Pseudorhizobium banfieldiae: one gene and its partner. The protein of the gene in region 1 interacts with the protein of each later gene in a pairwise test. Links are inferred from orthologs where the notes say so. Each region holds a gene or a part of one and is shown on either strand. Other genes may lie near its edges.

Region 1 (11,233 bases):
TGGGCCAGGATGAAGACCGGCACTTCTTCGCGCCGGCATCCGCGAAGCTTTGAGCGCTATCCCCGCAGGATCTTCTCCATCGCCTTGCCCTTGGCGAGCTCATCGACCAGCTTGTCGAGATAGCGTATCTCGCGCATGGTCGGCTCTTCGATATCCTCGACGCGGACGCCGCAGACGACGCCCTTGATCAAGCTGCGCGACGGGTTCATCGCGGCGCCCTGGCGAAGAAATTCTCGAAAGAGGTACTTGCCTCCAGTTCCGCTTTCAGGCTGTCGCGGTCATGGCCGGTCAGCCAGCAGATGATCTCGTCGACCTCGGCTCCAGTCCGCCCCTTCTTCTCCGCCTTGGCCACGTAAAGCGGATAGACGCTCGCGACGCTGACGCCATAGACCCTGTGTCCGCTCATGCTGCCCTCCAGGAAGAGTGGTCTTTCAACGCATACACGCCTGAAGTCGCGAAATTAGTCGAAACGGACGTCCATGTCCTCGGGTCAAGCCGAGGATGACGACGGGCGGGCGGTAAAGGACGTTCCTCGCCCCTCACTCTGAGACCACAGGGAAAGCCGGCCCTCCAGGAATGCTGCCTGAAAGCAGCCCTTTATCCGGCCATCGCAGCCCGGCGCTCGGCCATGACGGCGCGGTAGTTCGAGAATAATATGATGCCGCCGCCGAGGAAGACCCAGAGGTCGATGGCTTCGGCATAGGCGTAGTAGCCGACGACGGCGGCCATGGGCACACGCAGGAAATCGATCGGCATGACGACGGAGGCGTCGAGGCGCTTCAGGGCCTGGGCCTGGCAGTAGTGGGCGGCGAGCGCACCGATGCCGGCAACCAGCATCCACGGGATGTCGGTGAAGCTGACGGGACGCCAATCGGTGAGCGAGACGAGGAAGCCGAGCGGCAGCTGGATCAGGATCATCCAGACGACGATGGCGCCGGGCGAGACCTCGCGCGTCAGTTGCTTCACGAGGATAAGCGACAGGCCATAACCGGCGGCGGCGATCAGCACCAGCCCGGCTGCGGGATCCACCATGCCGAGGCCGGGGCGGACGATGACGAGGACGCCGATGAAGCCGCCGATGGTGGCGAGGATGCGCGGCGTCGTCAGCCTTTCCTTCAGGAACAGGAAGGCGAAGAAGGCGACCCAGATCGGCATGGTGAATTCGAGCGCGAAGACCGAGGCGAGCGGCAGCAGCACGATGCCGATCGTCCAGAGATACTGGGCGAAGAAGTGCACCACATTGCGCAGGACATGCAGCCGGACCATCTTCAGCCCGCGCAATTCCGGCAGCAGCGCCCGCCCGAGCGCGAGGATGACGAAGAGGCCGACGAGGGCGCGGAAGAAGAGCACCTGCTGGATGGAAAGGGTTGCCGCCAGTTCGCGGGAGCCAACCGACATGCCGATGAAGGAGGCCATGCTGAGCCCCATCCAGGCGAGCCCCTGCGCGAAGTCGGTGGAGCGCGTGCCTTGCGCCGGGGTGAGGTTCGTAGACATGCTGTTCCTTCTTACTCTGATGGAAACGCGGGCCTTCCTGGCCCGCGTCATGCCAGGCTGGCGCGGCTCAAGCGGCCGACGGGCCCGGGTCGTCAAAACCGTCCGACATCACTGGGACGGGGCGGCGCACGTCCTTCATGCCGCCGGACACCACGCGAAGCAACGGCTTGTGCTGCGTGGAGGCGGGCTCGCTCTTTGCAGCCATGCGCTCTCGCCGTGCCGCTTCGGGCTGGTATTCCACCTTCTCGAGTACGATCCGTTCCGCGCGTCCGTCGGTATTGTCCACAACCGCCTCCTGGCCCTCGGAAAGACCTAGCAGCGCCAGGCCTCTCGGCGTGGTGATCGGCAGGAACATGCCGACCGGCGCCTCGACCTGTCCGGTCGAGAGAACCCGAGTATCGGTCGCACCGCCATCGACTCGGAAGGTGACGCGGCTGTTGACGCTCGCCACCCCTTCCGGCAGGTCCTGGCGGAAAACAACGATCGCAGCACCGAGCTTGCGGCGGATATGCGGGACGAGCAGGTCCGTCCTGACCCGCGGGTTGTCGGAGATGGCTTCCAGTATGGTGAAATCCTTCGTGGTGAGGATGATGTTGTCCTTGGACATATCGCAGTTCTCCTTTGCTCCGGGGGGAGCGCGCACATTTGATCATGAACGGGAGATCCCCTGCCCGCGCGAAACGCGGTGCAGGGGCAACTATCCTGCGATGAGGCAGCCTCCGTAGAGCGAGAGGCGGCAAGGCGGCAGAACGCGGATCATGACGCCGGCCGCAGCTCCGCTGGGGCGGCAGAGGCGGCCTGGCTTTCCGCCGGCGCCTGCACAGTCTCTACGGTGAGGCGGTGGACGCGGCCGTCTCGCGCCGTCCAGTCGATCGACTGGCCCGCCGATAGCCCGATCAGGGCCGCACCGATAGGGGTGAGGATGGAAATCTTGCCGGCTGCGATATCCGCTTCGCCCGGAAAGACGAGCGTGACGGTGCGGTCCTCGCCAAGATCGCTGGTGAAGCGCAAGGTCGAGCCCATGCGCACGACATCTGCGCCGATCTTCCCGTCCTGCACGACGCGTGCGCGGTCCAGTTCGGCCAGAAGCTCTTCGGAGACGTCGGGATTGCGATCGGCATGCGCCTCGGCGAGACGCGACAGCCGCTCGTGATCCGACTGGGTGACATTGATGGCCGGCTTGCGGCGTGTGTTCTTGTTGGGAGCCATTGCTGGATCCTCGCTGACTTGTACGCAGGCGAGATTGCGCTGCGGTGACTGTTGATGTGGAAAATTGACTGTCGCCCCCAAGGGCAGGCTTCGCCGGATTTCGCGGAAAAGCCGCCTATGCGCCCCACGGCCGGGGCGCGACGCGACCGAGCCGGGGGTCAGGTGCCTGCGATGAGGCACACCCGCTTGAAACGGTTATCGAGGCGCTCGGTCAACATGGCTCGAACATGGGCCCTTCGGGCATGGAAGTCAAGCAAAGGCCGCCTTGCGCGGGCGGCCGCCGAGGATCGATCAGCTTCGGCGCAGGGCCGGATCGTCGAGTGCGGGATTGTAGAAAAGCGACAGCGTCAGGCTCCTGGCGATGCGCTCGGCGGTCGCCATGAACCAGGCCTTGGCTTCCTCGCTCGGGGCGATGTCATCGAGGGTGTCAGCAAACAACGACAGCCATTGCGGAAAGAGGTCCGGCGTCATGTTGGCGACGCCAAGATGGGCCTGGACCGGCTTGCCGCCATAGGCGCCGCTGCGGAAGGCGACGGAAGACCAGAAGGCCTTCATCTTCTCCATGTGCTGCGGCCAGCGGCCTGCAAGCCGCGCATCAAAGACCGGGCCAAGTTCGGGGTGGGCCAGCACGCGGCCGTAGAAGGTATTGACGAGCTTCGAGATGAACGCCTCGTCGACGCCGATCGCCTTCATCTCGGCGGCGGCACGCTCGCGGATGGCGGCGGAATGGGCCGCTCTGGCATTGAGATCGGGATGCATGATAACGGGTCCTGTCTGTTGCGCCCTAGATAAGGGATCGCAGCGGGTTTGCGAAGAGCGGGGGAGACTGTTGCGACGACGTGCCCCGGCCGGACTGCCTTTCGCCGATGGCGCCGGATGTCGGAATGCGTCCTCGCCGGCCGTCTTCCGGGAAACCACAGGAGGCAGGGATGAGCATCACCATCACGGCATTCGCAAGCTCACCTGATCGCGGCCGGGGCCATGCCCGCGACATGCGGGTACGCTGGGCGCTCGAAGAGGTAGGGTTACCATACGAAGTTCGCCTGCTGTCGTTTCAGGCGATGAAGGAGCCGGCGCATCTGGCGCTCCAGCCATTCGGGCAAATCCCGACCTATGAAGAGCACGGGCTTGCCCTGTTCGAAACCGGAGCGATCGTGCTGCATATCGCCGAGCAGCATCCGGGGCTCTTGCCGAAGGATTCGGAGGCCCGTGCACGGGCGATCAGCTGGATGTTTGCGGCGCTCAGCACCATGGAGCCGGTGATCGTCGAGCGCGAGATGGCGGGGTACCAGGAGGGCGACCGGAGCTGGTACCAGGAGCGCCTCGGCATGGTGGAAGATCGCATCCGCCGGCGCCTTGGCCAGCTTTCCGCCCGGCTCGGCGATGCGGAGTGGCTGGACGGCGCCTTCAGCGCGGCGGACCTGTTGATGGTGACCGTGTTGCGGCGGCTGGAGGGCGCGGGGCTTCTGGAGGAGTTTCCGAACCTTGCGGCCTATGTGACGCGCGGTCAGGCCCGTCCCGCCTACCGGCGGGCTTTCGAGGCGCAGCGGGCGGTGTTCCTCGCCAGCGCGAAGGACTGAGGATGAGGCCGGGCCGCGTCAGGCTTCCAACGCTTTTACCGGAAATTCCGCCAGCCGTGCGGCGTAGCGCGCCATGGTGTCGACTTCGAAGTTGACGAAGTCGCGGGGCTTGCGGTCGCCCCAGGTGGTGACGGCGAGCGTGTGGCGGATGAGGAGCACATCGAAATCGGCGCCGTCGACGGCGTTGACGGTGAGCGAGGTGCCGTCCAGCGCGACCGAACCCTTCGGGGCAACGAAGCGGGCGAACGCTTCCGGCGCGCGCAGGCGGATGCGGACGGCCTCGCCTTCCGGCTCGACCGAGAGGATCTCGGCCTTGCCGTCGACATGGCCGGAGACGATGTGGCCACCGAGTTCATCGCCGATCTTCAGCGCCCGCTCCAGGTTGACGCGCGTGCCCTCGCTCCAGCCAGCGATGGTGGTGAGCCTGAGCGCCTCCTCCCACGCCTCGACTTCGAACCAGCGGGCATTCTCCCCCTCGCCCGGCAGCGCCGTCACGGTGAGGCAGACGCCGGAATGGGCGATGGAGGCGCCGATCTCGATGGTCCTCGGGTCATAGGCGGTGGCAATCCTCAGCCGCACGCCCTCATCCATCGGCATGACGCTGGAAACCGTGCCGACATCGGTGACGATACCCGTGAACATCAGGAAAACCTTTCGTAGTCGAAGAGCCGATCGGGCCCGAACGCATATTCGCGCTGGAGGCGGAAGCCGTCCGGCATATCGGCACGCGTGAGCGGCGATGCAAGGCCACCCTCGCCCACCGTGGCTGCGCCTTCGAAGAGGAGGATGCGGTCCACGAGGCCGGCTGCGAGAAAGCCCCGGACGACGCCGGCGCCACCCTCGACCAGCAGCGAGGAAATGCCGCGGACAGCGAGCCCCGAGAGGAACGTGGAGAGCGTCTCGGTTTCGAGGAGCCCGACGCCGGCATCGGCGAGCGCGGCGCGGCGCGCGTTCAGCTCAGATGATGCCGAGGGACCAGCAATGGACGCCACGAGTACCGGCACGTTGCTGGCCGATCGCACGAGCTTCGAGATCGGCGGCAGTTCCATCCGGCGATCCAGTACAATGCGGAGCGGCGAGCGGGCTTCGAGACCTGGCGTTCGGCAGGTAAGTTGAGGATCGTCGGCGAGCGCCGTGCCGATGCCGACGAGGATGGCGTCCATCTCTGCGCGCAGCACATGCACCTGGGCGCGGGCGGCGGGACCGGTGATGGCGACTTGGCCCTCGCCTCTCCTGCCAATCATGCCGTCCGCGGAAACCGCAAGCTTCAGAGTCACTCGCGGCCGGCCCCTCGTCTGGCGCATGAGGTAGGCGGCGAGGGTTCTGCGCCCCTCCTCCTCGAGGACGCCGCTTTCCACCACAATGCTGGCATCGCGAAGGATGGCAAGGCCGCGGCCGGAAACGCGCGGATCGGGATCGGTCAGCGAGACGACGACGCGGGCGACGCCGGCGGCGGTGATGGCATCGGCACAGGGCGGGGTCTTGCCGTGGTGCGAGCAGGGCTCGAGCGTGACGTAGAGGGTCGCCCCCCTCGCCTTCTCGCTGGCTTCGGAGAGCGCCTGCGTTTCCGCATGGGGCCGGCCGCCAGGTGCGGTCACGGCGCGGCCGACGATGGCGCCATCCTTCACGACAAGTGCGGCAACAGAGGGATTGGTGGCGGTCAGCCCGGTGTGCCAGCGCGACAGCCGCATGGCAGCCGCCATGAATCGCCGGTCCTGTGGCGTCACGCTCACGGGATCAGGGCTCGAGCCCGGGATCGCGGGCGATCTTGGCGTTGATCTCCTCGATCACCTTCTCGAAGTCCTCCGCATGGGAGAAATCCCGGTAGACCGAGGCGTAGCGGACGAAGGCGACGTCATCGAGGCTCTTCAATGCCTCCAGCACCTGCAGGCCGATCTGTTCGGATGAGATCTCCGTCTCCCCCGAGCTTTCCAGCCGACGGACGATACCGGAGACGGCCCGCTCGATCCGATCGCCGTCGACCGGCCGCTTGCGCAGCGCGATCTGGAAGGAGCGCACCAGCTTGTCGCGGTCGAAGGGCACCTTGCGGCCGGTCTTCTTCAAGACCATCAGTTCGCGCAGTTGCACCCGCTCGAAGGTAGTGAAGCGTCCACCGCAATCGGGGCAGATGCGCCGCCGGCGGATGGAGGTGTTGTCCTCCGCCGGGCGCGAGTCCTTGACCTGAGTGTCCTCAGAACCGCAATAGGGGCAGCGCATTCCCGCTCCTTCAGCTTCACATATAAGGGTACATCGGGAAGCGGTCGGTCAGCGCCACGACCTTCTCGCGTACCGCCGCCTCGACCGCGGCATTTCCCTCGTCGGAATTGGCCGCCTTCAGTCCGTCGAGGACCTCGACGATCAGGTTGCCGATCTCGGTGAACTCGCCCTCCTTGAAGCCGCGCGTCGTCCCCGCCGGGGTGCCCAGACGGATGCCGGAGGTGATGAAGGGCTTTTCCGGATCGAATGGAATGCCGTTCTTGTTGCAGGTGATGTAGCCGCGCCCAAGTGCCGCCTCCGCGCGCTTGCCGGTGGCGTTCTTCTTGCGCAGGTCGACCAGCATCAGGTGGTTGTCGGTACCGCCGGAAACGATGTCGAGGCCGCCCTTGACGAGGGTCTCGGAGAGGACCTTGGCGTTCCTGACGATCTGCGCGGCGTAATCCTTGAACTCCGGCTTCAGTGCTTCGCCGAAAGCAACCGCCTTGGCGGCGATCACGTGCATCAGCGGGCCGCCCTGGAGTCCGGGGAAGACGGCGGAGTTGAACTTCTTCGCCAGATCCTCGTCGTTCGTCAGGATCATGCCGCCACGCGGGCCGCGCAGAGACTTATGGGTCGTCGTGGTGGCGACATGGCAATGCGGGAACGGCGACGGATGCACGCCGCCCGCGACCAGGCCGGCAATATGGGCCATGTCGACCATGAGGTATGCGCCGACAGAATCGGCGATCTCGCGGAAACGCTTCCAGTCCCAGACGCGCGAATAGGCGGTGCCGCCGGCGATGATCAGCTTCGGCTTGTGCTCCTCGGCCTTGCGGGCGACTTCATCCATGTCGAGTTGGTGGTCGTCCTCGCGCACGCCGTAGGAGACGACGTTGAACCATTTGCCGGACATGTTCACCGGCGAGCCATGCGTCAGGTGACCGCCCGAGTTGAGGTCGAGCCCCATGAATGTGTCGCCGGGCTGCAGGAGCGCCAGGAACACCGCCTGGTTCATCTGCGAACCGGAATTCGGCTGGACGTTGGCGAAGTTGACGCCGAAGAGCTTCTTGGCGCGCTCGATCGCCAGTTCCTCGGCGATGTCCACGAACTGGCAGCCGCCATAATAGCGTTTGCCCGGATAGCCCTCGGCATACTTGTTGGTCATGATCGAGCCCTGGGCTTCGAGCACGGCACGGGAGACGATGTTCTCGGAGGCGATCAGCTCGATCTCGTGGCGCTGGCGACCAAGCTCCTTCTCGATCGCGCCAAAGATCTCCGGATCGGATTCGGCAAGCGGGCGGGAGAAGAAGGCGTCGGTATTCGACATTGGCAGGGCTCCTCAAGGGGTCGGGATGCTTGTGCCCCCGCGTCTTAACGGGTGGCCCGGAATTCGGCAATACGGCGCACGTGATTTGAAGTGTTACGCCCCTGTACCCCAAGACGCGAAAAGCCGCGGCATCCCGCCGCGGCTTCGAATGTCTCGGGATGCGCAGCTTACTGCGGCAGGAAGTCTTCTTCGCTGATCGGCCCAGCGGATTGCTCGACGCCGGTCGTCGTCTGCAGCGCAAGCTCGGTCGCACCGTCCATCTGATAGATGTCGTCGCGGAACTGGACAATGCCGTCGGCGGCAGACCAGGCGCTGATATAGACGATGTAGATCGGCACTTCCTCGCTCAGCTTGATCGGGGTGCTGACACGGCTGGCGATAACCCGCTCCATGTTCTGCCGGTCCCAGCCCGGGGTTTCCCTGAGCAGCCATGTCGTCAGGTCACGGACGTTCTGCGCACGAATGCAGCCTGAGGATTCGAACCGCATCAGTTTGTTGAACAGGCCCTGCTGCGGCGTGTCGTGCATGTATTCGTTGTTCGGATTGTGGAAATTGATCTTGGTCGAGGCCATGGCGTTGATCTTGCCGGGATCCTGACGGAACATCAGGTTTGGCGCCTTCTCCGCATGCCAATCCACAGTCTCCGGCGCCACCTCGTTGCCGTTGCCGTCGAAGAGGCGGATGTTGTTGCGCGTCAGGTAGGTCGGATCCTTGCGCATCAGCGGCACGATGTCCTTCTCGACGATCGAGCGCGGTGCCGTCCAGTACGGATTGAGGATGACTTCGTAGATCTTCGAGTTGATGGCATGGGTCGGGCGGTCGATCTTGCCGACGACAGCGGTATTGCGGAGCGCGACGCGACCATTCTCCACCGCTTCGATGTAGGCGGCGGGGATGTTGACCATGACATAGCGACGACCGAGGTCCGCAGAGGACATGGACTGCAAGCGCACGAGGTTGGTTTCGAGCTGGTGCAGGCGTGTCGCGGCGGGGACATTCATTGCCTTGACGGTGAACTCGCCCATGACCCCGTCGGCCGGAAGGCCATGGCGGGCCTGGAAGCGCTTCACCGCACCGTCGACATAGGAATCGAATGCTGCCGACATGCCGGCGGATTGCGGCAAGTCGCCCGAGATCATCAAGCGCTGACGAACCTGCTGCACGGATGGATCGACCACGCCGAGACGCAGAGTCTGCGCCGGATTGATCTCCGGCCAGCCACCGTTGGAAACGATCATCTGGTAGTTCATGATCGCCTGCTGGATGTTCACCGGCGCATGGGAACCGAGAACCGGATTGTGCGTGGCGACGGCAGCCACCGTGCGCGAGCTGCCCTTGGCGTCGAACTGGTCGTCCCAGGTACCGCGGCGTGGCGCCGCGATCAGGTTATCGATCGCCGTCTGGGCGAGCGCCGGCGCGGCGAGCGCCGCTGCGCCGAACGTTGCAGCCGAGCGCAGGAGCATCCGGCGAGAAACCTGTTCCGATCCGATCTTCTTCGACATCATCCTACCCATCTCATCCCGCGGCTGCCGTTCAGACCTAGCGGTACATGGTTAACAAAGGCGCAAATTGCGCAGCCGGCGACGACACCAAAGGGTGATTCCAGTCCCAGCGACCCGATAGCGCGGATCACACGGCAATATGGCCAATTCGTGTCTCGGCGAAGCCACCGGACGATGACAGGGATGACAAGGTCGTGACGGACGATGGGGGCAGAGCGCTGTGGTTTTCCGGCAACGCAAAAACCGGCCGCGCAGGGACGCGTCCGGTTTTGATGGCGACTGGAGGAGTGTCGCGGATCAGAGGCGGTAGGCGATGGTATCGTTCCAGAAGCGGTCGAGGCGCTGCAGGAGCTTGTTCATCTGGGCGAACTCGCCCTCACCGATGCCGCCGACCTTCTCGATCGAGCCGATATGGCGCTCGTAGAGCTTGGCGACGGTCTCGGCGATCTCCTGGCCGTCCTCGGTTAGGCTGATGCGGACCGACCGGCGGTCGATGCGGGAGCGCTGGTGGTTGATGAAGCCGAGGTCGACCAGCTTCTTGACGTTGTAGGAGACGTTCGAGCCGAGGTAGTAGCCCCGCGAGCGAAGCTCACCGGCCGAGAGTTCCGAATTGCCGATGTTGAAAAGCAGCAGCGCCTGGACTGCGTTGATGTCGTCACGGCCCTGGCGGTCGAACTCGTCCTTGATGACGTCGAGAAGGCGGCGGTGGAGACGCTCGACCAGGTGAAGGGATTCCAGGTAGAGCGAGCGGATTGCATCTTCGCGGGTTTCGGCAGCGACGGCTGCCTGCGGCTTCAGCTTCGTGTTCATGTTGTCTGCCTCACTGTTTTGCTTGGCGGTGTTTGTTGTCTTCCCGCCTTGTGAGTGAGACTATCGAATGCCCATAAAATTCGACTTAAAACACATACTTAACAAGCGCTTACCCGGCACTCGTCGATTGCGGCCGAGACAAGGCAGCATCCGTCGCGACGCAAATCGCTCCATAAAAATCAAAAGGTTAGGTACGAAATTCATTAAAATCGGAAGCTTGAAAGCTTTCGAACGAGGGTTAACGGGGGGTTACCTGCTCCGCCCTGCGCCGGTCTTCCAGCCAGAAAGCGATGCGGAAAAGCAGGTAGAGAAGCGCTACCACCGCGTGGAAAAGCAGGACGAAGACGTTCGCGCCGAAGATATCCGCCCACAGATTGTACATCAGAAACTGGATGATCGCCGCGAGCGCGTAGAGGACCGGCCCCCAGGAGACGGCAAGCCAGAGGCCCAGGGAGGCGACCGGAAACAGCACTGCGAGGCTTGGCGCGGCCACCTGCCACGGGAGGGACAGCAGGTCGAATCGTCCGCGACCGTCGAGCGTGTATCCCACCAGCATCGCCCAATACTGCAGGCCGAACCAGAAGCAGGTCATGGCGACGATACGGAGAAACAGGATGAACAGGATCTGCGTCAGCGTCCGCTTCGGCACTGTGGGTGAATCAGGTTCCATGGCGCCACATTACCCGGCGCGCGTTGCGGCCGCCAGCCGCAAGAAGCCAGACGCAAGCGGGGCGCGTCGATCTGGCCATTCGCAATCATCCTCCGGGATGGTAAGTGGCATGACATCACGAAAAGACAGCGAGGCATCTCCATGACCGACAAGACGCATCTGGTGGACGAGATCACCGGCCACCGTCGCATGCGGCGAAACCGCAAGGCGGACTGGACGCGACGCATGGTGCAGGAGAACCGGCTGACCGTCGATGATCTGATCTGGCCGATCTTCCTCGTGCCGGGGACCGGCATCATTGATCCCATCGCCGCCATGCCGGGCGTCAACCGGATGAGCGTCGACAAGGCGGTGGAGGCGGTGAAGGAGGCGGCCGACCTCGGCATCCCCGCAATCGCGACCTTCCCAGACATCGAGATGGAATTGCGCGACGAAACCGGCTCGC
Region 2 (11,421 bases), 130 kb from region 1 along the record:
TTCCTCTGCGCAGATCACCGAGGATGGCGTCTCCCATTCCCTGGGCAACGCAAACGGCCTCATGCTGCATTTTGACGACGAGCCGTCCGTGCTGCACATGGGCGATACCGACATCTTCACCGACATGGGATTGATCAACGAACTGCATCAGCCGGATATTGGCCTGGTGCCGATCGGCGACCGGTTCACCATGGGCGGCGCCGTTGCAGCGCTGGCGTGCCAGCGCTTCTTCGACTTCAAGCATGCAATCCCCTGCCACTACGGTTCCTTCCCGATCATCGACCAGACGGCGGAGAAGTTCGTGAAGGGGATGGAGGGCACGCGGACCCGCGTGGAAGCGCCGGCGACGGGCGCGACGCTCAGCTTCTGATTATCCGCTTCCCCGTTGCGAACGGCGGACGTGGCCATTATAGCGGTAGGAAATTCTTGCCCGGAGCCAATGCCATGTCCGTCGATCTCGCCACCGTCAAGCGCGTCGCGCGTCTTGCCCGCATCGCCGTCAGCGATGACGAGGCGGAGCGCATGGTTGGCGAAGTGAACGGCATCCTCGGCTTTGTTGAACAGCTTGGCGAAGTCGACGTCACGGGTGTCGAGCCGATGACGTCGGTGATGCCGATGGTCATGCGCAAGCGCACCGACGACGTCACCGATGGCAGCAAGGCCGATGATATCGTCGCGAACGCACCAGCCACCGATCGCAATTTCTTCCTCGTCCCGAAGGTCGTCGAGTAGCCGCACCTGCTGTCCTCCGACCATTCCCGACATACCCGCTGAGCGATAGATAAAATGACCGAACTCACCAGCCTCACCATTGCCGAAGCACGCGACAAGCTTAAGGCCAAGGACATCAAGGCCGTCGAACTGACGCAGGCGTATGTCGACGCCATCCGGGCAGCAAACGAGGCGATCAATGCCTATGTCGCGGTAACGCCGGAAAAGGCGCTACAGATGGCCAAGGCGTCGGATGAGCGGCTTGCCGGCGGCAAGGCCGGCGCGCTCGAAGGCATTCCGCTCGGCATCAAGGACCTGTTCGGCACGCGTGACGTTCACACCCAGGCCTGCTCGCACATCCTTGACGGCTTCCAGCCCAAGTATGAATCCACCGTCACCCAGAATCTCTGGAACGACGGCGCCGTGATGCTCGGCAAGCTCAACATGGACGAGTTCGCGATGGGCTCGTCCAACGAGACCTCCTACTACGGCCCCGTGATCAATCCTTGGCGGGCGGAAGGCTCCAATCAGCAGCTCGTGCCGGGTGGCTCGTCCGGTGGGTCTGCCGCTGCCGTTGCCGCGCATCTCTGCGCTGGCGCCACCGCGACCGACACCGGCGGCTCCATCCGCCAGCCGGCAGCCTTCACCGGAACCGTTGGGATTAAGCCGACCTATGGCCGCTGCTCGCGCTGGGGCGTCGTCGCCTTCGCGTCCTCCCTGGATCAGGCCGGACCGATCGCCCGCGACGTGCGCGACGCCGCAATCCTCCTGAAGTCGATGGCAAGCGTCGATGCCAAGGACACCACCTCCGTTGATCTGCCGGTTCCGGACTACGAATCCTCGCTCGGCCAGTCGGTCAAGGGCATGCGCATCGGCATCCCGAAGGAGTACCGGGTCGAGGGGATGCCGGAGGAGATCGAAAAGCTCTGGCAGCAGGGCATCGCCTGGCTGAAGGACGCCGGCGCCGAAATCGTCGACATCACGCTTCCCCACACGAAGTACGCGCTGCCTGCCTACTACATCGTTGCCCCGGCGGAGGCATCCTCGAACCTTGCCCGTTATGACGGTGTCCGCTACGGCCTGCGCGTCGACGGCAAGGACATCGTCGACATGTACGAGAAGACGCGCGCCGCCGGCTTTGGGAAGGAAGTCAAGCGCCGCATCATGATCGGTACCTATGTGCTTTCGGCCGGTTACTACGATGCCTATTACCTGCAGGCCCAGAAGGTCCGCACGCTTATCAAGCGCGATTTCGAGCAGGTCTTTGATGCTGGCGTCGATGCCATCCTGACGCCCGCCACCCCATCCTCCGCCTTCGGCGTCGCCGACGAGGATCTCGCTGCCGATCCGGTAAAGATGTACCTCAACGACATCTTCACTGTGACGGTGAACATGGCGGGCCTGCCGGGCATTGCCGTTCCCGCCGGTCTCGACCACAAGGGCCTGCCGCTCGGCCTGCAGCTGATCGGAAAGCCGTTCGAGGAAGAGACGCTGTTCAAGACCGCGCATGTCATCGAACAGGCCGCCGGCCGCTTCACGCCGAAGAAGTGGTGGTAGATTAGGATCTTCGACGGAGCTTCCTGCGCAGGGCCTTGCACTATAAGTGGCAGTCGGAGCCGCCTTCTCCAGCTGCTTCCTGCCGGAGTGCCACCTCCACTGGCGTCTTCATGATGATCTCCCTGTGCGGGAAGGGGATGTCGATCCGCGCCTCCTTGAAGGCGTCCCAAAGCGACATCAGGACCTGACCCTTCACGTTGGTGATGCCGTTTGATGGGTCCGCGATCCAGAAGCGCAGCTTGAAGTCCAGAGACGAGGCTCCGAAGGCGGTGAGCCAGCAGACTGGCGCGCGGTAATCCGTTACACGCGGCGTGGCTTTGGCGGTCTCGATGGCGATGCGTACGACATCATGGGGGTCCGCGGAATAGGCAACGCCGAAATCCACATCCACCCGCACATACTGGTTGGAAAAGGACCAGTTGACGACCTGCTCCGTGATAAAGTCCTCGTTGGGGATCAGGTATTCCTTCCCGTCGCGGGTGATCACGGACACGAATCGAGCTCGCAGATCCCGAACCCAGCCGAACGTGTCACCCAAGGATATGGTGTCTCCAGGCTTGATGGACTTATCGAGGAGGATGATGATCCCCGATATGAAGTTCGATACCACCTTCTGCAGACCGAAGCCCAATCCTACGCCGATCGCGCCGGAAAACACGGTCAGTGCCGTCAGGTCGATTCCGGTGGCCGAAAGTGCCAAGGCACCGGCGAGGAGAATAAGGCCGATCTTGATCAGCTTGCTGATCAGTACCCGAAAGGCTGGAGAAACGGCATCAAAGCGTTCCACACGATTGGATGCGATGTTGCCCAGGAATATCGCGCCCCAGATCAAGGCCGCCGTCACGACCAGCCCCTTCAGAACCGAAAGGAGCGAGAGCCGGATCGTTCCGAGGTTCACCGCAACGGCATTGAGCTGTTGCGCCACCGGATCGTCAAGTTCCAGAAGATGAAGGGCTAGGTAGGTCCAGACAGCAATGGCTACCAGCCGTGCCATGGAGCGGTTGCGGATGATGCGGGTCAGGACGGACACGATCAGCCACGCCGTGGCAAGAACGAGAGCCTTCGAGATCAGCCAGGCATGTAGCGGGCCGCCGCTTTGCCGTACCAGTGTGGCGAACAGGGACAACCAGGCGATAAAGAGCAGCCATCTGGTTCTGCGCATCAGCGCGATGACCAGCCGTAGCAGATCGGGATTGCCGCGTATGGTGCGGGCCCTGGCCTCGATCGTCGGCTCGAGTCGGCGGGCGAGAAGGGTCGAAATCAGGAAGGCCGTAGCGATCAAGCCGATCTGGTAGAATCCCCACCTCTCCCAGAAGAACTGGTCCAACCCGCTTTCGATCTGCGCGAGCAGACTACGATAATCCACCTTTATCCTCCAGCACCGTCAGCGAGAGCATCGACTTTGATGAAACGGACGGAGCGGATTTTGGTTCGTCCGGCCAGTTAAGAGCGCTGGAAAAATGGCGATGCGAATGCTCTACTGGGCTTCCACCTGGAGCAGCCATGAGCACCATCCGCAATGCCCGCGAAGACGAGGTAGAGGTACTGGCGGAAGTAGGGTTTCGCGCATGGCAAAAGGCCATGGCCTCCATTGGCGGTATCGCTGACATGCGCAGCAGCGCCCGTGAAGCCTTCCGAAATTTCACGCGATCAAGCTGGTTGACGATAACTGTCCTCGATTCGGGCGGCAGCGTGGCTGGCTGGGCGGCACGCGAAAAGCTCGACGAACTGATCACGGACTTCTGGATCGATCCGCAGTTCCAGCATCAGGGCCTTGGGAGTGCGCTGCTTTCGGCAATCGAGGCTGACATCGTCCGCCAAGGATTCGACAGCGCCCGGGTCGAGACCCATGCGCTCAATGAGGAGGCCGTCTCGTTCTTCGCCAATCGTGGCTACCGGATAAACTGGCTTTCCGCTGCCTATTCACCGAAGCTCGACCGCGAGGTGCAATCGGTTGGTCTGAGCAAGTTGCTCGTCGAGGAGCCGGCAGATAACTACGGCCCCGGCGTTTAGCCGCCTGGGCACTTCCGCTTGCGCCACCGCCCCATTTGCTCTACCTCACCAACTACCCCAACAAGACCATTCCAAGAGCATTCCATGACCATTGTCGATGTCCGCACGCCCGACCCCAAGCGTCTCATTCCCGGTGCCACGGGGGACTGGGAAGTCATCATCGGCATGGAGGTGCATGCGCAGGTGCTGTCGAAGTCGAAGCTCTTCTCGGGCGCCTCGACGGAGTTCGGGAAGGATCCGAATGCGAACGTATCGCTCGTCGACGCCGCCATGCCCGGCATGCTTCCCGTCATCAACGAGGAATGCGTGCGGCAGGCCGTCCGTACCGGGCTCGGTCTGAAAGCGCAGATCAACAAGCGCTCGGTTTTCGATCGCAAGAACTACTTCTATCCCGACCTGCCGCAGGGCTACCAGATCTCGCAGTTCAAGGACCCGATCGTCGGCGAAGGCCAGATCGTGATCTCTCTGGGGCCCGACCGGCAGGGCAATTTCGAGGATGTGGAAATCGGTATCGAGCGCCTGCACCTGGAGCAGGATGCCGGCAAGTCGATGCACGACCAGCACCCCACCATGTCATTCGTCGACCTGAACCGATCTGGCGTGGCGCTGATGGAGATCGTCTCCAAGCCCGACATGCGGTCTTCGGACGAGGCCAAGGCCTACATGACGAAGCTCCGCTCGATCGTTCGCTATCTCGGCACCTGCGACGGCAACATGGACGAGGGCTCCATGCGCGCCGACGTCAACGTCTCCGTTCGCCGCCCCGGCGAGCCCTTCGGCACGCGCTGCGAGATCAAGAACGTCAACTCCATCCGCTTCATCGGTCAGGCCATCGAATACGAGGCACGCCGCCAGATCGGCATCCTGGAAGACGGCGGCAGCATCGACCAGGAGACCCGGCTCTTTGACCCCAACAAGGGCGAGACGCGTTCCATGCGGTCGAAGGAAGAGGCGCACGACTACCGCTACTTCCCCGACCCGGACCTCTTGCCGCTCGAGTTCGACGACGCCTTCGTCGAAGAACTGAAGCAGCACCTGCCCGAACTGCCGGACGACAAGAAGGAGCGCTTCGTGCGCGAGCTCGGCCTCTCTGTGTATGACGCCTCTGTGCTCGTGTCGGAGAAGGCGATCGCCGACTACTTCGAGGCAGTGGCCGCCGGCCGCGACGGAAAGACGGCTGCGAACTGGGTCATCAATGACTTGCTGGGTGCCTTGAACAAAGCCGGCAAAGCCATTGAAGAGACTCCGGTTTCACCCGCTCAGCTCGGCGGCATCATCGACCTCATCAAGGCCGAGACCATCTCCGGCAAGATCGCGAAGGACCTCTTCGAGATTGTCTGGAGCGAAGGCGGCGACCCGGCCGACATCGTCGAGGCTTGCGGCATGAAGCAGGTGACCGACACGGGCGCCATCGAGGCCGCCGTCGACGAGATCATCGCGGCCAATCCGGATCAGGTCTCCAAGGCACAGGCAAAGCCTGCACTGGCCGGCTGGTTCGTCGGCCAGGTGATGAAAGCGACTGGAGGCAAGGCCAACCCGCAGGCGGTCCAGGCATTGGTGAAGGCGAAGCTTGGGATCGAGGAATAGGCCGCATGGTCTTCTTTGTCCGCACAGCAGCAGAAGGAGACGTGGAGCAGATCCGCGCCCTTCTCGCAGCGACCTTTCATGCCTCCTACGACCCGTTCTATGGTCCCGAGAAGGTTACGCAACTGATCGGCAGCTGGCACTCCCCTGCAGCCATCCGCGCCAGGATCGTCCGGAAGGACGGCGAATTCCTGCTCGCAGACGATGGTCGGGAGCTCGGCGGGCTTGGCTATGCGGCCATGTACCCGAAGATGGAAAAGACGGTGATGCTGCACCAGCTCTACGTCAGGCCATCCTGCCAGGGTGACGGCATCGGCCGCGACATCTTCGCCGAACTGGAAACCTGTTTTCCCTATGCGGAGGTGATGCGCACCGAGGTAGCCCTGCAGAACCTCCGCGCGATCTCCTTCTATGAACGGCTGGGTTTTTCCGAGGTGGATCGCATGGAGGAATGGGGCGGACCTAACTCCGGCCTGCCCGCGGTCGTTCTCGAGAAGTCCCTTCGGAGCCTGTGAGCGGACTTGTGCAGAAGGATGTTGTGATCCGGCAGGCCCGCGAAAGCGACCTTCCAGCTCTCATCGCGATTTTCGCTTCCGACGCCGTGGGTGGTCACGGCGACACCACCGATTCGGATGCCTACGAGGATTACCTCAAGGCGTTCACCGCGATAGATCTCTCGCCCAACGAGCGGCTTTTCGTGGCCGAACGCGGCGGTGAAGTCGTCGGTACGTTCCAGATCATGTTCAACCGGACGCTGACGGGCAGAGGTGGCCTTTCCATGGTCATCGAGGCGGTCCAGACTCGCGCCGACACGCGCGGCAAGGGGATTGGTGCCATGATGATAGACTACGCGGTCTCCGAAGCGAGGCGCCGCGGGTGCCGGCTGGTGCAACTCACGTCCAACATGGCGCGGCAGGATGCGCACCGCTTCTACGAGCGCCTCGGTTTCGCGAAGAGCCATTTCGGCTTCAAGATGAAGCTTTGAAGCGGCTCGCGCCAACCGGAATCGCTGGACATGGCGCGCCGCAGGTTGCATAAGCGGTCGGACAAATCCTCGGTCGCACGCCGTGCGAATGCCTTTGCCAGAGCTGACGAAGAACATGAAAAATCTCCTGCTGCAGATATTCACCTGGTGGAACGGACAGACGATCGGAACGCGCTTCTTCACCTGGCGCTCCGGCAAGAAGATCGGCGAGGACGAATTCGGCAACGTCTACTACGAAGGTCCCGAAACCTCCTTCGGGGTGCCGCGCCGCTGGGTCATTTTCAACGGTCCGGCAGAAGCATCGGCGATCCCCCCGGGCTGGCATGGGTGGATGCACCATCGCACCAATGTTGCGCCGTCCCAGGAGAACTACCAGCCGCGTGAATGGGAGAAGGCGCACAAGCCTAATCTCACCGGTACTTCCGGCGCCTACCGGCCCAAAGGCTCGCTTGCAGGTGCCGGCGAACGCCCTCGCGTCACCGGCGATTACGACGCCTGGACCCCGGGAAGCTGACACCTGTTTTGGCCACATTCGGCCTCTAGGCCGGAGATGCGCCTTGGGGCCGCCTTGGGAGCCGTAAGGCACGACGCAGAATGGGACCATCATCCATGACGAGTATCATGCGCAAGCTGACCATTTGCCTTCTTGCAGCGGCTGCGTCGGCGTCTTGCGTCACTTCCGTCTCGGCGGCTCGCATCTCCAATCCCGTCGCGGTCTTCGCTGGCATTGACAAGATCACCGGTCGCATCACAACCTTTGACGTCTATATCGATGAAACGGTCCAGTATGGCGCGCTGCAGGTAACGCCGAAGGTCTGCTATTCGCGCGACGAGACGGAAGCGCAAAGGGTGGACGGCTTCATCGAAGTGGACGAGATCACGCTCGACCGCAAGATCCGGCGGATATTCACCGGCTGGATGTTCGCAGACAGCCCGGGCCTCAACGCCGTGGAGCATCCGATCTATGACGTCTGGTTGACCGGCTGCAAGCAGGAATCGGACGTTCCGGCTCCGGAAGCCACGAACTGAACCTAGAATTTCAGATGCGGCGACTCCACCGCATTCTTCAGCTTCTCCAGGTAATTGTCCTTCGGGATGTCGATGGCGCCGAAGGTCTTGAGATGCTCGGTGGTGAACTGGGTGTCGAGCAGCGTGAAGCCTCCCGCCTTCAGTCGCTCGACCAGATGTACCAGGCAGATCTTTGAGGCATCCGTCTGCCGGGAGAACATGCTCTCGCCGAAGAAGGCAGAGCCGAGGGATACGCCGTAAAGCCCTCCTACGAGCTCTGCGCCCTCGAACGCCTCGACGCTATGGGCATGGCCCATGGCATGAAGCTCGCAATAGAGCTTGCGGATGGTAGCGTTGATCCAGGTGCTCGGACGGTCTCCGGCAGGCTCGGCGCATTTTTCGATGACCTGCTCAAACGCGCTGTCGAAGCGGATGTCAAAGGGTTCCCTGCGCAGCTTCTTGGCAAGGCTGTGGGAGACGTGGAACTGGTCGAGGGGGAGTACACCCCGCACCTCCGGCTCGACCCAGAAGATCTCCGGGTCGTCCGCGGATTCCGCCATCGGAAAAAGGCCGATGGAATAGGCGCGCAGAAGGATATCCGGTGTGATTGCCGGATAATATCTGCCGCGCCGCCCGACCATGTCCCTCCTAATGCGCCTTGTGATGCGCCAGATAGTGTTCCAGCCAATGGATATCATAGTCGCCGTTGGCGATATCCTGATTGGACACCAGATCCTGGAAAAGGGGGAGGGTCGTCTTCACGCCGTCCACGACAAACTCGTCGAGAACCCGGCGCAGACGCATCATGCACTCCACCCGGGTACGGCCGTGCACGATAAGCTTGCCGATGAGGCTGTCGTAATAGGGCGGGATTTTGTATCCGGCATAGGCACCCGAGTCGACGCGCACGCCGAGCCCACCGGGGGCGTGGAAATGCGTGATAGTGCCGGGCGACGGCACGAAGGTGCGCGGATCCTCGGCATTGATGCGGCACTCGATGGCGTGGCCCGAGAAGGTTATCTCATCCTGGGTCACCGAAAGGCCGGCACCGGAAGCGACACGAATCTGCTCGTGAACCAGATCGATGTTGGTGATCGCCTCGGTGATCGGATGCTCGACCTGAAGACGCGTGTTCATCTCGATGAAGTAGAATTCGCCGTTTTCGTAGAGGAACTCGACGGTCCCGGCGCCCCGGTATTTCATCTTCTTCATGGCGTCGGCGCAGATCTGGCCGATCTTCATCCGCTGCTCGACGTTGAGGGCAGGGGAATTTGCCTCTTCCCAGACCTTCTGGTGGCGGCGCTGCAGCGAGCAGTCGCGTTCGCCGAGATGGATGGCATTGCCTTCCCCGTCACCAACGACCTGCACTTCGATGTGCCGCGGCTTGCCGAGATACTTCTCCATGTAGACGGCCGGATTACCGAAAGCGGCTGCGGCTTCCGAGCGTGCCGTATCGAAGGCCTCCTGAAGATCGTCCTCCGTCTTGGCCACCTTCATGCCGCGGCCGCCGCCGCCAGCCGTAGCCTTGATCAGCACCGGAAACCCGATCTTGCGCGCCGTCTCCAGCACGTTCTCCGATGTCACCTCGCCATCCGATCCGGGAACGACGGGAATTCCCAGTTCGACTGCCGTCTGCTTGGCGGTGATCTTGTCACCCATCAGCCGGATATGCTCGGCCGTCGGTCCGATGAAGGTTATGCCATGCGCCTCGAGGATATCGGCGAACTTGGCGTTCTCCGACAGGAAGCCGTAGCCTGGGTGAACGGCGTCCGCGCCGGTGATTTCGCAGGCCGCGACGATCTGGTGGATGTTGAGATAGCTGTCACGCGACGGCGCTGGGCCGATGCAGACGCTCTCGTCGGCCAGCCGTACATGCATGGCATCGGCGTCCGCAGTCGAATGGACTGCGACGGTCGCGATGCCGAGTTCCTTGCACGCGCGCAGGACGCGAAGCGCAATCTCGCCGCGATTGGCTATGAGGATTTTCGAGATCATTGGCGGTCCTATTCGATGACGACGAGCGGCTCGCCGTATTCGACCGGTTGCGCATCGTTGATCAGAATTTCCGTCACCTTGCCGGAGCGCGGGGCGGGAATCTGGTTCATGGTCTTCATCGCTTCGATGATGAGAAGGGTCTGCCCTTCCTTGACCGTCGCACCGACTTCGATGAACGGGCGGGAACCCGGGGCCGGGGAGAGGTAGACGGTGCCGACCATGGGGGCCATGACCGCGTTGCTGTTGTCACGGGCGGCTGGCGCTGCCGCTGCCGGCGCTGCGGCGGCCGCGGCGGGCGCTGCTGCGGGAGCAGGGGCGTGGTGGGCGATCGGCGCCTGAACGTAATGCGTTGCCGATGCGCGGGAGACACGGATGCGCAGATCGTCCTGCTCGACTTCGATCTCGGTGAGGTCGGTGTCGTTGAGGATGTTCGCGAGATCGCGGATCAATCCCTTGTCGATACCGTTCTTCTTCTCAGACATGGCAATTCCTATTGTTCTGTTATCTTGTCAGTCAGTGATGCTTTTCAAGGCGTGCAGCGCCAGGATGTAGCTGGTCGGGCCGAAGCCGCAGATCACGCCCTTGCATGCCGGCGCGATCCTCGAGTGATGACGGAATTCCTCGCGCGCATGAACGTTGGAAATGTGCACTTCTATCACGGGCACCGTTATTGCCTTGATGGCATCGTGCAAGGCAACCGACGTGTGGGTATAGGCGCCGGCGTTGATCGCCACGCCGACCGAGTGTTCGCCCGCCTCATGCAGCCAACTGACTAGATCGCCCTCGTGGTTGCTCTGACGGAAGTCCACGTCCAGTCCAAGCTCGCGGCAAGCGGAAATGCAGTCGGCTTCCACGTCCTTCAGCGTCTTGCCGCCATAGATGCCGGGTTCGCGCTTGCCGAGCATGTTGAGATTAGGCCCGTTGAGGACAAAGACCGTCTTGCTCATCTTTTCGATGTTCCATCAGAATTGAGCGCCACCTATAGCTCCCAAGACTCGCGAGGAAAAGCCCCCGCGGCCTGAAACGCCCGGCTTCCCTGTGTGCATCGGTTCTGCAATTGGAGGCTAGCAGGTGCTTTTTCCGCAGGCGCGGACGTTGGCGATCTTCTCCTGGAGCGCATCGTCGCCAACGGCCCCGAACAGGGCCTCATTGCCCACAATGTAGGTCGGCGTACCCGTCACCCCGAGGTTGGTGGCCAGTGTGTAGGCATCGCGAACGAGTTGGTCATTGGGGTTCTCTGCCATCGACTTACGGATGTCCGCTTCACTGATCCCGAGGGCTGCCGCGACCTTGATGGCGCTTTCCTCTGTGGCCGTGCCGGTGCTGCCAAGCAGAGCACGGTGGAATTCGCCGTATTTTTCAGGAGCGATGAGACGTACGGCATTGGAGACACGATGCGCATCGAGCGAATCCGCCCCGAGGATCGGCAGTTCCTTCAGAACGAATCGGACCTTTGGATCTGTAGCAAGGACCTTTTCCATGTCTGCCATAGCCCGCTTGCAGTAGCCGCAGTTATAATCAAAGAACTCCACGACGGTGACGTCGCCATCGGGATTGCCAAGCGCAAT

The links.
Region 2: the proteins of ribD (region 1) and accC interact in binary tests that used the Escherichia coli proteins (3 or more experiments, as listed by UniProt). The link is inferred for Pseudorhizobium banfieldiae from one-to-one orthologs.

The regions. Positions count from the first base shown.
Region 1 is NZ_FO082820.1:1,186,099-1,197,331, reverse strand. The notes cover bases 3,971-6,781. They hold ribD (bifunctional diaminohydroxyphosphoribosylaminopyrimidine deaminase/5-amino-6-(5-phosphoribosylamino)uracil reductase RibD), read right to left. Parts: upstream 6,017-6,781; coding sequence 4,925-6,016; downstream 3,971-4,924. Other genes in these bases: glyA (serine hydroxymethyltransferase), read right to left, coding at 6,517-6,781; nrdR (transcriptional regulator NrdR), read right to left, coding at 6,021-6,500; NT26_RS05735 (riboflavin synthase), read right to left, coding at 4,302-4,925; NT26_RS05740 (glutathione S-transferase family protein), read left to right, coding at 3,971-4,283. Also shown: NT26_RS05760 (DMT family transporter), read right to left, coding at 598-1,494; NT26_RS05755 (GreA/GreB family elongation factor), read right to left, coding at 1,562-2,101; rnk (nucleoside diphosphate kinase regulator), read right to left, coding at 2,251-2,703; NT26_RS05745 (group III truncated hemoglobin), read right to left, coding at 2,995-3,462; more of NT26_RS05740, read left to right, coding at 3,633-3,970; more of glyA, read right to left, coding at 6,782-7,806; NT26_RS05715 (L,D-transpeptidase family protein), read right to left, coding at 7,974-9,308; transcriptional regulator LdtR, read right to left, coding at 9,606-10,118; NT26_RS05705 (DUF6163 family protein), read right to left, coding at 10,357-10,788; hemB (porphobilinogen synthase), read left to right, coding at 10,930-11,233. UniProt on the Escherichia coli protein: Converts 2,5-diamino-6-(ribosylamino)-4(3h)-pyrimidinone 5'-phosphate into 5-amino-6-(ribosylamino)-2,4(1h,3h)-pyrimidinedione 5'-phosphate.
Region 2 is NZ_FO082820.1:1,311,837-1,323,257, forward strand. What follows is about bases 7,681-10,679. They hold accC (acetyl-CoA carboxylase biotin carboxylase subunit), read right to left. Parts: upstream 9,854-10,679; coding sequence 8,507-9,853; downstream 7,681-8,506. Other genes in these bases: NT26_RS06360 (DUF2155 domain-containing protein), read left to right, coding at 7,681-7,879; aat (leucyl/phenylalanyl-tRNA--protein transferase), read right to left, coding at 7,882-8,499; accB (acetyl-CoA carboxylase biotin carboxyl carrier protein), read right to left, coding at 9,862-10,335; aroQ (type II 3-dehydroquinate dehydratase), read right to left, coding at 10,363-10,679. Also shown: NT26_RS06315 (metal-dependent hydrolase), read left to right, coding at 1-370; Asp-tRNA(Asn)/Glu-tRNA(Gln) amidotransferase subunit GatC, read left to right, coding at 445-732; Asp-tRNA(Asn)/Glu-tRNA(Gln) amidotransferase subunit GatA, read left to right, coding at 787-2,268; NT26_RS06330 (mechanosensitive ion channel family protein), read right to left, coding at 2,309-3,634; NT26_RS06335 (GNAT family N-acetyltransferase), read left to right, coding at 3,772-4,281; Asp-tRNA(Asn)/Glu-tRNA(Gln) amidotransferase subunit GatB, read left to right, coding at 4,366-5,868; NT26_RS06345 (GNAT family N-acetyltransferase), read left to right, coding at 5,874-6,380; NT26_RS06350 (GNAT family N-acetyltransferase), read left to right, coding at 6,377-6,850; NT26_RS06355 (NADH:ubiquinone oxidoreductase subunit NDUFA12), read left to right, coding at 6,966-7,364; more of NT26_RS06360, read left to right, coding at 7,445-7,680; more of aroQ, read right to left, coding at 10,680-10,800; NT26_RS06385 (DsbA family protein), read right to left, coding at 10,918-11,421. UniProt on the Escherichia coli protein: This protein is a component of the acetyl coenzyme A carboxylase complex; first, biotin carboxylase catalyzes the carboxylation of the carrier protein and then the transcarboxylase transfers the carboxyl group to form malonyl-CoA.